DNA from 3 places in the Mesorhizobium sp. NZP2298 genome. Region 3 is predicted to be linked to each of the others. Evidence: riboswitches for the same ligand, from Rfam matches in the RefSeq annotation. Region 3 holds a riboswitch; each other region holds the start of a gene.
The links. A riboswitch is a leader RNA that binds a small molecule or an ion and turns the genes downstream of it on or off. The one in region 3 is predicted to bind thiamine pyrophosphate.

Region 1 (3,271 bases), 1.7 Mb from region 3:
AAGCTTGTGTTGCTCGCGCTCTTCCTCCTCCAGGATGAGATCGCGCCATTCCTCGAAATGGCCGAAACCCTTGTCCAGCCTGCGGGTCTGGCCACGGTCGAGCCAGACAGTGGCGCGCGACACGCGTTCGAGAAAGCGGCGGTCGTGCGAGATGACGATGAGCGCCGAAGAGGTGCGGACGAGCTCTTCTTCGAGCCATTCGATGACCGACAGGTCAAGATGGTTGGTCGGCTCGTCAAGCAGCAGAATGTCGGGTTCCGGCGCCATGACGCGGGCCAGGGCGGCGCGCCTGGCCTCGCCACCTGAGAGATCGCCCGGCCGCTCTTCGCCCGACAAGCCAAGATGCTCCATCAGATAGGAGGCGCGGTACGGATCGTCGGCGGGCCCGAGCCCCGCCTCGACATAGGCGCGCACGGTGGCGAAACCTTCCATGTCGGGCATCTGCGGCAGATAGCGGACGGTCGCGGAAGGTTGGCGGAAGACTTCGCCGTCCTGCGGCTCGATCAGGCCGGCGGCGATCTTCAGCAGCGTCGACTTGCCGGAGCCATTGCGGCCGACCAGCGCGATCTTGTCGCCGGCCGAAGCGGTCAAGGCGGCGCCGTCGAGCAGCGGCGTGCCGCCGAAGGTCAGTTTTATCCCATCGAGATTGAGAAGAGGCGGGGCCATGTCAGCTTTCGGGCAAAGGATAGGGATGGGCGAGCAGCAGCGCGCGGCCATGGCCGAGCGCGATGTCGAGGCGCCCTCCGGTTTCATCTAACTTGACCTCGTTGGAGATGGTCAGTGATGAGCCGAAGGCCACCTCGACCTGGTTCAGCGGCCATTTGGCTCCAGTGACGGTCAGGCCGGCAAGTTCCGAAAAGCCGAGGATCGAAAACAGCGTGCCGTCGGTATAGTCGAAGCCGGCCTTTCCCAACAGCAGGGGCACGCCTTCCTGGGCGCCGCTGGTCAGCAGCACCTCGGTTCCGGCCTCGGCCAGGCGCAGGGCGAGCGCCAGATGCAGAAAGGCATGGTCGGCACGCTTGCCGCCGAACGCGCCCGCCAGCACAAGGCGGGTCGCTCCGCGCTCGAGTGCGGCGGCGATGGCAAGTTCGCCATCGGTCTTGTCTTTTTCCGCCGGGAAGGTCTGGCGAGGCACCGCGGCGAGGTCGTCCGGCAGATCGGCCGGCACTGAATCGAAATCACCCACCCACAGTTCCGGTACAAGGCCGAGCAGCCTGGCATGTCCGATACCGGCATCGGCGGCGATCACGCGCGAGCCCTCGATCTGGCGGTCGAGCCGGGGCGTGCGGATGAGATCGCCGCCAAGCAGGATGGTGAATGTGCTCATATCTGGTGGCCTGTACCAGCCTGGCAGCGGAAACGGAAGGCGGCAAACTCCCACTTGCGCGGTTCCTCGGCCGGGCCTATGTGTCGAAACGCTCTAACGGGGTGCCGGACGCGATCTTTCGCGGACCGGCTGAGAGGCAGTCTCGCCAACCCGCTGAACCTGATCCGGTTTGTACCGGCGGAGGGATTAGACGTTTCGGACGGTCCGACGCCTCAATTCCTTGTCACGCGAACGAAGGAGGCGCCGATGCGCACGCTCTTATACTCTCTAGTCTCAGCCGTGGTTGTTGCGTTGTCGGGGCCGGCCTTGGCCAAGGACAAGCTCACCGTCTACACCTATGAAAGCTTTACCGCCGACTGGGGTCCAGGTCCCGTGGTGAAGAAGGAATTCGAGGCCGAATGCGGCTGCGATGTCGAGTTCGTCTCGGTTGCCGATGGCGTGGCGCTGCTCAACCGCGTCAAGCTCGAAGGCGCGTCGACCAAGGCCGATATCGTGCTCGGCCTCGACACCAATCTAACCGCCGATGCCAAGGCCAGCGGGTTGTTCGCGCCGCACGGCGCGGTGAGCGACGTCAACGTGCCGGGCGGCTGGAGCGACGATACTTTCGTTCCATTCGACTACGGGTATTTCGCTGTCGTCTACGATACCGAGAAGCTGAAGAGCCCGCCCAAGAGCCTGAAGGACCTGGTCGAAGGCAGCGCCGACGACAAGATCGTCATCCAGGATCCGCGCACCTCGACGCCGGGCCTGGGCCTGTTGTTGTGGGTGAAGTCGGTCTATGGCGACAAGGCGCCGGAGGCCTGGGCCAAGCTCAAGGCCAAGGTGCTGACCGTGACGCCCGGCTGGAGCGAGGCCTATGGCCTGTTCACCAAGGGCGAAGCGCCGATGGTGCTGTCCTACACGACGTCGCCGGCCTATCACATGGTCGCCGAGAATACGCAGCGCTACCAGGCGGCTTCCTTTGAAGAGGGCGAATACCTGCAGATCGAGGTCGCCGGCATCACCACGACCGGAGCCAAGAACCCGCTGGCGGCAAAGTTCATCGCCTTCATGACCGGACCGAAATTCCAGGACGCCATCCCCGAGACCAACTGGATGTTCCCGGCCGGCAAGACCGACAAGCCGCTCAACCCGGCCTTCGACAAGCTTGTCAAGCCGACCAAGACCTTGCTGTTCAGCCCGGAGGAGGTCGCGGCCAACCGCAAGGCCTGGGTCGATGAATGGCTGGCGGTGATGAGCAAGTAGATTGGCCGTATGATCGAAAGATGATTGCTCTACGGCGCCCCCCTCTGTCCTGCCGGACATCTCCCCCACAAGGGGGGAGATCGGATGCCATCGGTGATTTCGCCAATCGCCGACGCAGCGGGTATGAGCGGGGCGCGGAAACTGCCAAACTCCCCCCTCGTGAGGGAGTTGTCCGGCAGGACAGAGGGGGGCGCGAAGGAACGCGACGCTCGCTAGAGGCCTTCTTGGTGGTCCAGCGTGCAGCGCGCTGACTCCCGCATCACGGCCGGCATTGCCGCACTCGTCGCGATCACATTGCTGATCGGCGGAGCGTTTGCCGGCCTGCTCGTTGAAGGCGCTCATGACTTCTCGGGCGCATGGGCAGCCTTCGATTTTTACCTCTTGCGCGTTGTCCGCTTCACGCTCTGGCAGGCAATCCTTTCGACGCTGCTTTCGGTTATCCCGGCACTCTTCGTTGCACGCGCCCTGTCGCGGCATCCGCGCTTCTTCGGCCGCGCCTTCATCCTGCAGCTCTTTGCCGTGCCACTGGCGCTGCCGGCGATCGTCGCGGCGCTCGGCATCCTGGCGCTCTACGGTCGCGCCGGCTACCTCGCCGGGCTGTTCAGCGCGATTGGCGGCCGAGGCTGGCCTGGTATTTACGGCCTGTCCGGCATTCTCGTTGCCCATGTCTTCTTCAATCTACCGCTTAGTGTGCGACTG
Region 2 (3,271 bases), 3.6 Mb from region 3:
ATGCCGCAATTCGAGCCGGCTCATCTCTGCGCCCCCTTCCCCGCCGGCTGCCGGTCGGCCCGTTCCCAAGACATGGCAAAGCGCTGCACGAGCGCCGTCAGCCCGAACAGGACAAGTGTCAGCGCGGCGCTGACACCGACGGCGGCCAGCACCAGGTCGGGGCGGAAATTGTTCTTGGCGTTGAGCATGTAGATGCCCAGCCCCTTCGCCGCACCCGCATATTCGGCGAAGATGGCGCCGACCACCGCATAGGTGATGGAGATCCGCAGGCCCGCGAAGAAATAGGGCAGCGCCGAAGGCAGCCGCGCCAGCACGAAGACGCGCCAGCGCCCTGCCCCCATGGCGCGCAGCATCTGGCCGATCTCGGCCTCGGTCGCCTCGTAGCCCTGCACCAGAGCCACCAGCATGGGAAAGAAGGTGACCAGCGCGACCAGCATGATCTTCGGGGTCAGCCCAAAGCCGAACCACAGCACCACCAACGGCGCGATCGCCACCAGCGGCAAGGTCTGGCTGATGATGAAGACAGGAAACAGAGCGCGCCGCAGCGGCTGGAAGAAATCGACCAGCATGGACAGCAGAAAGGCGGCACTGAGGGAACAGGCAAAGCCGATCAGCGTGGCGCGGGTGGTGGGGATAGCGTTGTCGACCAGTGCCCCGCGATTGAGCATCGCCTGTTCGAAGACGCGTGACGGCGCGGGCAAGATCGTCGGCTTGATACCGGAATAGGTAGCATAGAGCTCCCACGCCACAAGCAGCAACCCGACCGAGATGACGGCGGGTATCGCCTTGGCAAGGGAATCCGCGAGCGGGCGCGGCACTGATGATGAGACCACGGGCATAACCTTTGACGGGGTCGCGCGGAAGCGCGCCGGCTTAGACAGCCGACGGGCTGTTGGCCGAAACCGTGATGTCGAGGGTTACGTGGCCGGCGCCCGGCCCGAAGCGGCAGAAGGCTTCGTTCAGTGCCGAAAAGATCGCGCCCGTGTCGCCGCGCAGTTTGGTGCAGAAGTTCTTGGAACGATCGTAGACGCCGGACTGCTTGAGGAAATCGATGCAGCCATAGATCTCGTCCATGTGGTCGCCCGTGCCCATCACATAGAGCGAGAATTGCGCCGCCGCCGGCTGGCCGGTGGCAGCAGCATTGCGCACCGCGGTGATGGCGGCTTCCTTGCGTGGGCCGAGCGACCCCACAGGTCCGCCAAACGCGTCGGAGCGGCAGATCGGATCGTCCGGCTCGCCCGGGCAGCCGCGCGAAATGGCCGCCGACAGCACGCAATGCTTGCCGCTCCGCGCCGCCGCCACGAACAGATCCCGCAGCGCCGGGAACAGCACTTCGGGCGGCCCGACCAGCAAGGTCGAGATGTCGTCGGTCTCGATCCTGAGCCTGTCCCGGTAAGGATCGAGCGCGCCGAGCGCACCAAGGATGACGCCAACGAAATCGTCGGCCATGGGATATAAGGAAATCTGTGCGCCTGAAAACATCGCCCGCCTCGCTCCGCTGGTATTACCCAGATCAGCTTCTAGGGTCTGTGGGCTTGCCGCCCCCGTCTCAGCCCCGACCGTACGGAGCACCCCTGTGGATGGACGCGTTAAAGCACCATTCGAGCTGAAGGGGAAGCCGTTTTTTCAGCGCACTGGCCCAAAAACACTGCACCAGATCTGATCACAAGATGGACGCCGGAGGGTCCTCTCCGTGCGAATTTTATCGGGAACCTTCGCCACGCCGCGAGGTTGACCACCAGTCGCAACGCGACGAGTTCACAGAAATGGAGACAGAACCATGTTCATGAAAATCCTCGCAGCTTCGGCGTTCACCGTTGCCCTTGCCACATCAGCGATAGCGCAAAGCAATAGCGCAAACGGCACGGACGGGTCGGGTGGCAGCGGCCAGTCGATCACCGTGGACCCCAGCACGCCGGCGTCACCCAATCCGGTCGATCCGGCGGCGACCAACAGCACCACCACCGCCCCGGGCGACATGAATTCCAATGCGGATAAGAACTGCCCGACCAATCCCCAGGGCGCGCAGAGCGATGCCAACGGCAACGCAACCGCACCTACGGTGAACGACAACAACTGCGGCAAATAATTTCGATCGCAGCCAGGGAGGGTCGCGGAGCGCAAGCGCCGCGACTCTCCGCGTTCAGCGAGCTCAATGGCCGACGCTTCAGCAAGTCCCTGCTCCAGTCGTTTCTCGCTGGAAACGCTATTTCAGAACACGGCTGCTGACTTGAGGCCGCGCGAAAGCGGCGCGCATTTTCAAGAGCCGTTTGACCAGGCGGCCATAGGTGAGATACCGGACCCTGCCATCGGCAAGATCGAACTCCACAGTCCCCCATCGTGCGACCGGCACTTGTCCGGTCGGCGGGCCTAGCCGTCCGATCTGGAACGCCAGCCTGACCTTGCGGCCGGCGACATCCAGATAGATCCCTGGAATATTGCCCAGCACATGCCACAACCGAGCGACATGCTCGATCGACATGGCCGGCGAGATCATCGTGTGGGCCGATTTAAGCCGCGCCCAGATGAAATCGCCGGTCGGCTGCGGTTTTCCCCAAAGGCTGCCTTTGCAGTAGGCTGGCGCCACCTCGCTCACCAGCGTGCGCATCGCGCTTGCCAAGCCGTCGATCAGGGCCCGCCGCGACGTCCAGTCTGTTTCCGAAAACGACACCTGCCCAAGGATGTCGCCGTCGTCGAAGGCGGCGGACATCTTATGCAGCGTCACACCGCCATGAACGGCATGCTGGCCGTCCACCGCCAGGCGATGGAGAGGATGCGGGCCCCGATAGTTGGGCAGCAGCGCCGGGTGAAGATTGAGCCCGCCCTTGGGAAAGATGTTCAGCAATTGCTGTGGGACCAATGTGGGGAAAGCATAGCAGATCAACACAGCGGCCCTGACCGGCGACAATTGCTTGCCGAGCGTGTCCCAATCATAAGGTCGCGCAAATTCGATCAGCCTTACCGGCGTGTCGCCGACATAGCGCCTGAGCAGCAATCTGCGTTTCAGTCTTCGGCGTAAATTGCTGATGCTGAAGTGTTTTGGGCGCCGACGCAACCCCGGCACAACAATCGCACCGATGCGATGGCCTGCTTCAAGCCACCCTGCCAGCAGCGGCCCGGTATAGGGGTTGACGTCGAGTATGAACACGGCCGAAAGCCGGTCTTGCCCGGTCCGCGGGCTCAAAAGCGGCACCCTCTCAAAGCGCCTGTCAAGCCGATCACCTCATTCAAACGGCGGTCGAGCCTGGCCTTTTCGGGGCGGGCGACCGCA
Region 3 (3,271 bases):
CCTTCTGCGCCTCGGCGCGGATGTCGTGGGAAATCCGCATGGAGCAGAATTTCGGCCCGCACATCGAGCAGAAATGCGCCAGCTTGTGCGCCTCCTTGGGCAATGTCTGATCGTGGAAGGACCGTGCGGTTTCCGGATCGAGCGACAGGTTGAACTGGTCCTCCCAGCGGAACTCGAATCTGGCCCGCGACAGCGCGTCGTCGCGGATCTTCGCCGCCGGATGGCCTTTCGCCAGGTCGGCGGCATGGGCGGCGATCTTGTAGGTGATCACACCAATCTTGACGTCGTTGCGATCGGGAAGGCCGAGATGCTCCTTGGGCGTGACGTAGCAGAGCATGGCCGTGCCGAACCAGCCGATCATCGCCGCTCCGATGCCGGAGGTGATGTGGTCGTAGCCGGGCGCGATGTCGGTCGTCAGCGGCCCCAGCGTATAGAACGGCGCCTCGCCACAGACGGCGAGCTGCTTGTCCATGTTTTCTTTGATCTTGTGCATCGGCACGTGGCCGGGGCCCTCGATCATCACCTGGCAATCCTTCGCCCAGGCGATCTTCGTCAGCTCGCCGAGCGTTTCCAGCTCGGCGAATTGTGCTGCGTCATTGGCGTCGGCGATCGAGCCGGGACGAAGACCGTCGCCGAGCGAGAAGGACACGTCATAGGCGCGGCAGATGTCGCAGATCTCTGCGAAATGCTCGTATAGAAAGCTTTCGCGGTGATGGTGCAGGCACCATTTGGCCATGATAGAGCCGCCGCGCGAGACGATGCCAGTGACCCGGTCGACGGTCAGCGGGATGTAGTGCAGCCGCACGCCCGCATGGATGGTGAAATAGTCGACGCCCTGTTCGGCCTGTTCGATCAGCGTGTCACGATAGACCTCCCAGGTCAGGTCCTCGGCGATGCCGCCGACCTTCTCGAGCGCCTGGTAAAGCGGCACCGTGCCGATCGGCACCGGCGAGTTGCGCACGATCCAGTCGCGGATGTTGTGGATGTTGCGGCCGGTCGACAGGTCCATCACCGTATCGGCGCCCCAGCGAATCGCCCACACCATCTTTTCCACTTCTTCGGCCATCGAAGAGGTGACGGCGGAGTTGCCGATATTGGCGTTGATCTTCACCAGGAAATTGCGGCCGATGATCATCGGCTCGCTCTCGGGATGATTGATGTTGGCGGGAATGATGGCGCGCCCGCGCGCCACCTCGTCGCGCACGAATTCGGGCGTGACGAAGTCGGGGATCGCCGCACCGAAGGCTTCGCCGTCGCGCTCAAGCTTGCCGCGTAGAATCGCGCGGCCGAGATTCTCGCGGATGGCGACGAACTCCATTTCGGGCGTGATGATGCCGGCGCGCGCATAGGCAAGCTGGGTCACCGCCTTGCCCTGCTTGGCCTTGAGCGGCCGGTTGCGAATGGGAAATTCCGGCGTCAGGCGCTCGCCTGCGGCGAATCCATTGTCCTCGGGCCGGACATGGCGGCCGTCATAGGCTTCGACATCGCCACGCGTCGTAATCCATTCGTGGCGAAGCCGGGCGAGGCCTTTGTCGATGCTGGTTTCGACAGTCGAGTCCGTATAGGGGCCGGACGGATCATAGACGATGACGGGCGGCTCGCCGGCCGTTGGATGGACGGAGATTTCGCGCATCGGCACCCTGATCTGCGGGTGGAGGACGCCGGATTTGTGGATTTTCCGCGAGGCGGGCAGTGGTCCCGTCGACACGGCGGGGGTGAGGGCATTCATCGTGAGGCTCCTTTGCTCATGCATTGGAGACCCAGTTCTGTGCCGGAAGGATGAAAAGACGCTTTGGTCGGCCTGCTCGAAACAGGACGCCGGGCGTGGACTCCCGCAAAGCGCTTGCACCGTCCCTACGCCAGTATGAACTGGATCAGGTTCAACGGGTCACTGCGCCGCGAAAGCCAGCAGTATCTCAGCCCCTTGCCGGGACTCCCCTGGTGAATGCGTCGAATTGAATGGGCCGGCGCTATTTTGTCAAGCGCATTCGTCCCGCAGCGGTGATCGACGACCAAACAAACCCAGCGGAAAAGCATGGTAGTATCGAGAGCGAGTCACGCTCCAGAGGAGCGGTGAAGCGCCCCCAATAAGGCGAGCCCTCATGCGGATTCGGTGCCTTTTCCAGCACGGTATTTTCGGGGCTTTCCGGAACGACGCTGCTGCCACCCAGTTGGGTGAGATTGCTATAGATGTCTGTCTTGCTCGTCGTCGGCAATCCTTCCGCTTCGGCTAGACGCCCCGTTTGTTCCCCCAGAGCAGAACATGAAGCTGCGGCAGTACACGCGCCTCGAACCACCTGTCACGGGTCACCTTTTCAACCAGCCATTCCATGCGCCTCATCACACCGGCCATGTCGATGAACGCGTCTTCGTCGCCGGGACGCGGCGGCGTGTGATTGCCGGGCTGCAGATAGACGGGTAATTGGGGGTAGCGCGCCGCGGCGTCTTTGGCATAGGCATAGTCATCATCGTCGAAGACAACGAGCTTGAGCGCCATCTGCGGCTTATCCTGCGCCGCCTCTAAGCAGGCGTCGAACGCGGCCCAATCTGTCGTCATTTCGCTTGAGGGCGGCTTGGGGCTTAGTACCAGCACGTCGAGATCCGCGAACCATTGCTTAGACACCGAGCCTTGGGTTTCCAATGCAAAACGGTAGCCCTCACCATGCCCGCGGTCGATCAACTGGCCAAGCGGCTGGATGGCCGGATTGCCGCCCGACAGCGATACCATCACGGGCTGACCGCCGGAAAGCGCAATGACCTTTTGCCAAACCGCGTCGGGAGACATCATCTCCCAATCATGGCGGAAGCGACGGTCCACCGCATGCAGGCTGTCGCACCAGGAACAGCGATAATCGCACCCGCCGGTTCTTACGAACACCGTCGGCAAGCCGATCAGCACGCCTTCGCCCTGAATGGTCGGCCCAAAAATCTCGCTCACCCGGATTCCGGGATGCAACGCGCAAGTCATGGTCGGTATTCCGCCCAGGTTTTCGGCGTCTCGCTCACCCGCACGGCGGAGGTTTCGGGTAGCCGCATCTTGCACCAGTGGTAGAAGTGCCTGGCCAGACATTCCGCTGTGGCATGGTCATGCCCCAGCACGTCGTTAAGATGCCGATGGTCGAACGTCCCATCGATGTAGTGCTTGAACGCCGCCAGATCTTGGTAGTCGCGCACAAAGCCGTGTTCGTCCAGTTCGCCACCTGAAAGCTCCACGACGACGATGTAGTTGTGGCCGTGCAGGCGTGCGCACTGATGATCGGATGGCAAGGAG

Region 1: another riboswitch for thiamine pyrophosphate. It lies ahead of thiB (thiamine ABC transporter substrate binding subunit); the one in region 3 lies ahead of thiC (phosphomethylpyrimidine synthase ThiC).
Region 2: another riboswitch for thiamine pyrophosphate. It lies ahead of EB231_RS16170 (YkoF family thiamine/hydroxymethylpyrimidine-binding protein); the one in region 3 lies ahead of thiC (phosphomethylpyrimidine synthase ThiC).

Annotation. Positions count from the first base shown of each region.
Region 1 covers NZ_CP033365.1:1,402,093-1,405,363, forward strand. Annotated here, with positions in the region: gene EB231_RS06765 (ABC-F family ATP-binding cassette domain-containing protein) at 1-666, opposite strand, end outside; gene EB231_RS06770 (thiamine diphosphokinase) at 668-1,327, opposite strand; TPP riboswitch at 1,415-1,530, shown strand; gene thiB (thiamine ABC transporter substrate binding subunit) at 1,574-2,572, shown strand; gene thiP (thiamine/thiamine pyrophosphate ABC transporter permease) at 2,810-3,271, shown strand, end outside.
Region 2 covers NZ_CP033365.1:3,324,773-3,328,043, reverse strand. Annotated here, with positions in the region: gene EB231_RS16180 (ABC transporter ATP-binding protein) at 1-24, opposite strand, end outside; gene EB231_RS16175 (ABC transporter permease) at 21-839, opposite strand; gene EB231_RS16170 (YkoF family thiamine/hydroxymethylpyrimidine-binding protein) at 874-1,482, opposite strand; TPP riboswitch at 1,473-1,586, opposite strand; gene EB231_RS16165 (hypothetical protein) at 1,781-2,089, shown strand; gene EB231_RS16160 (formyltransferase family protein) at 2,207-2,995, opposite strand.
Region 3 covers NZ_CP033365.1:7,042,019-7,045,289, reverse strand. Annotated here, with positions in the region: gene thiC (phosphomethylpyrimidine synthase ThiC) at 1-1,729, opposite strand, end outside; TPP riboswitch at 1,834-1,950, opposite strand; gene queE (7-carboxy-7-deazaguanine synthase QueE) at 2,231-2,968, opposite strand; gene queD (6-carboxytetrahydropterin synthase QueD) at 2,965-3,271, opposite strand, start outside.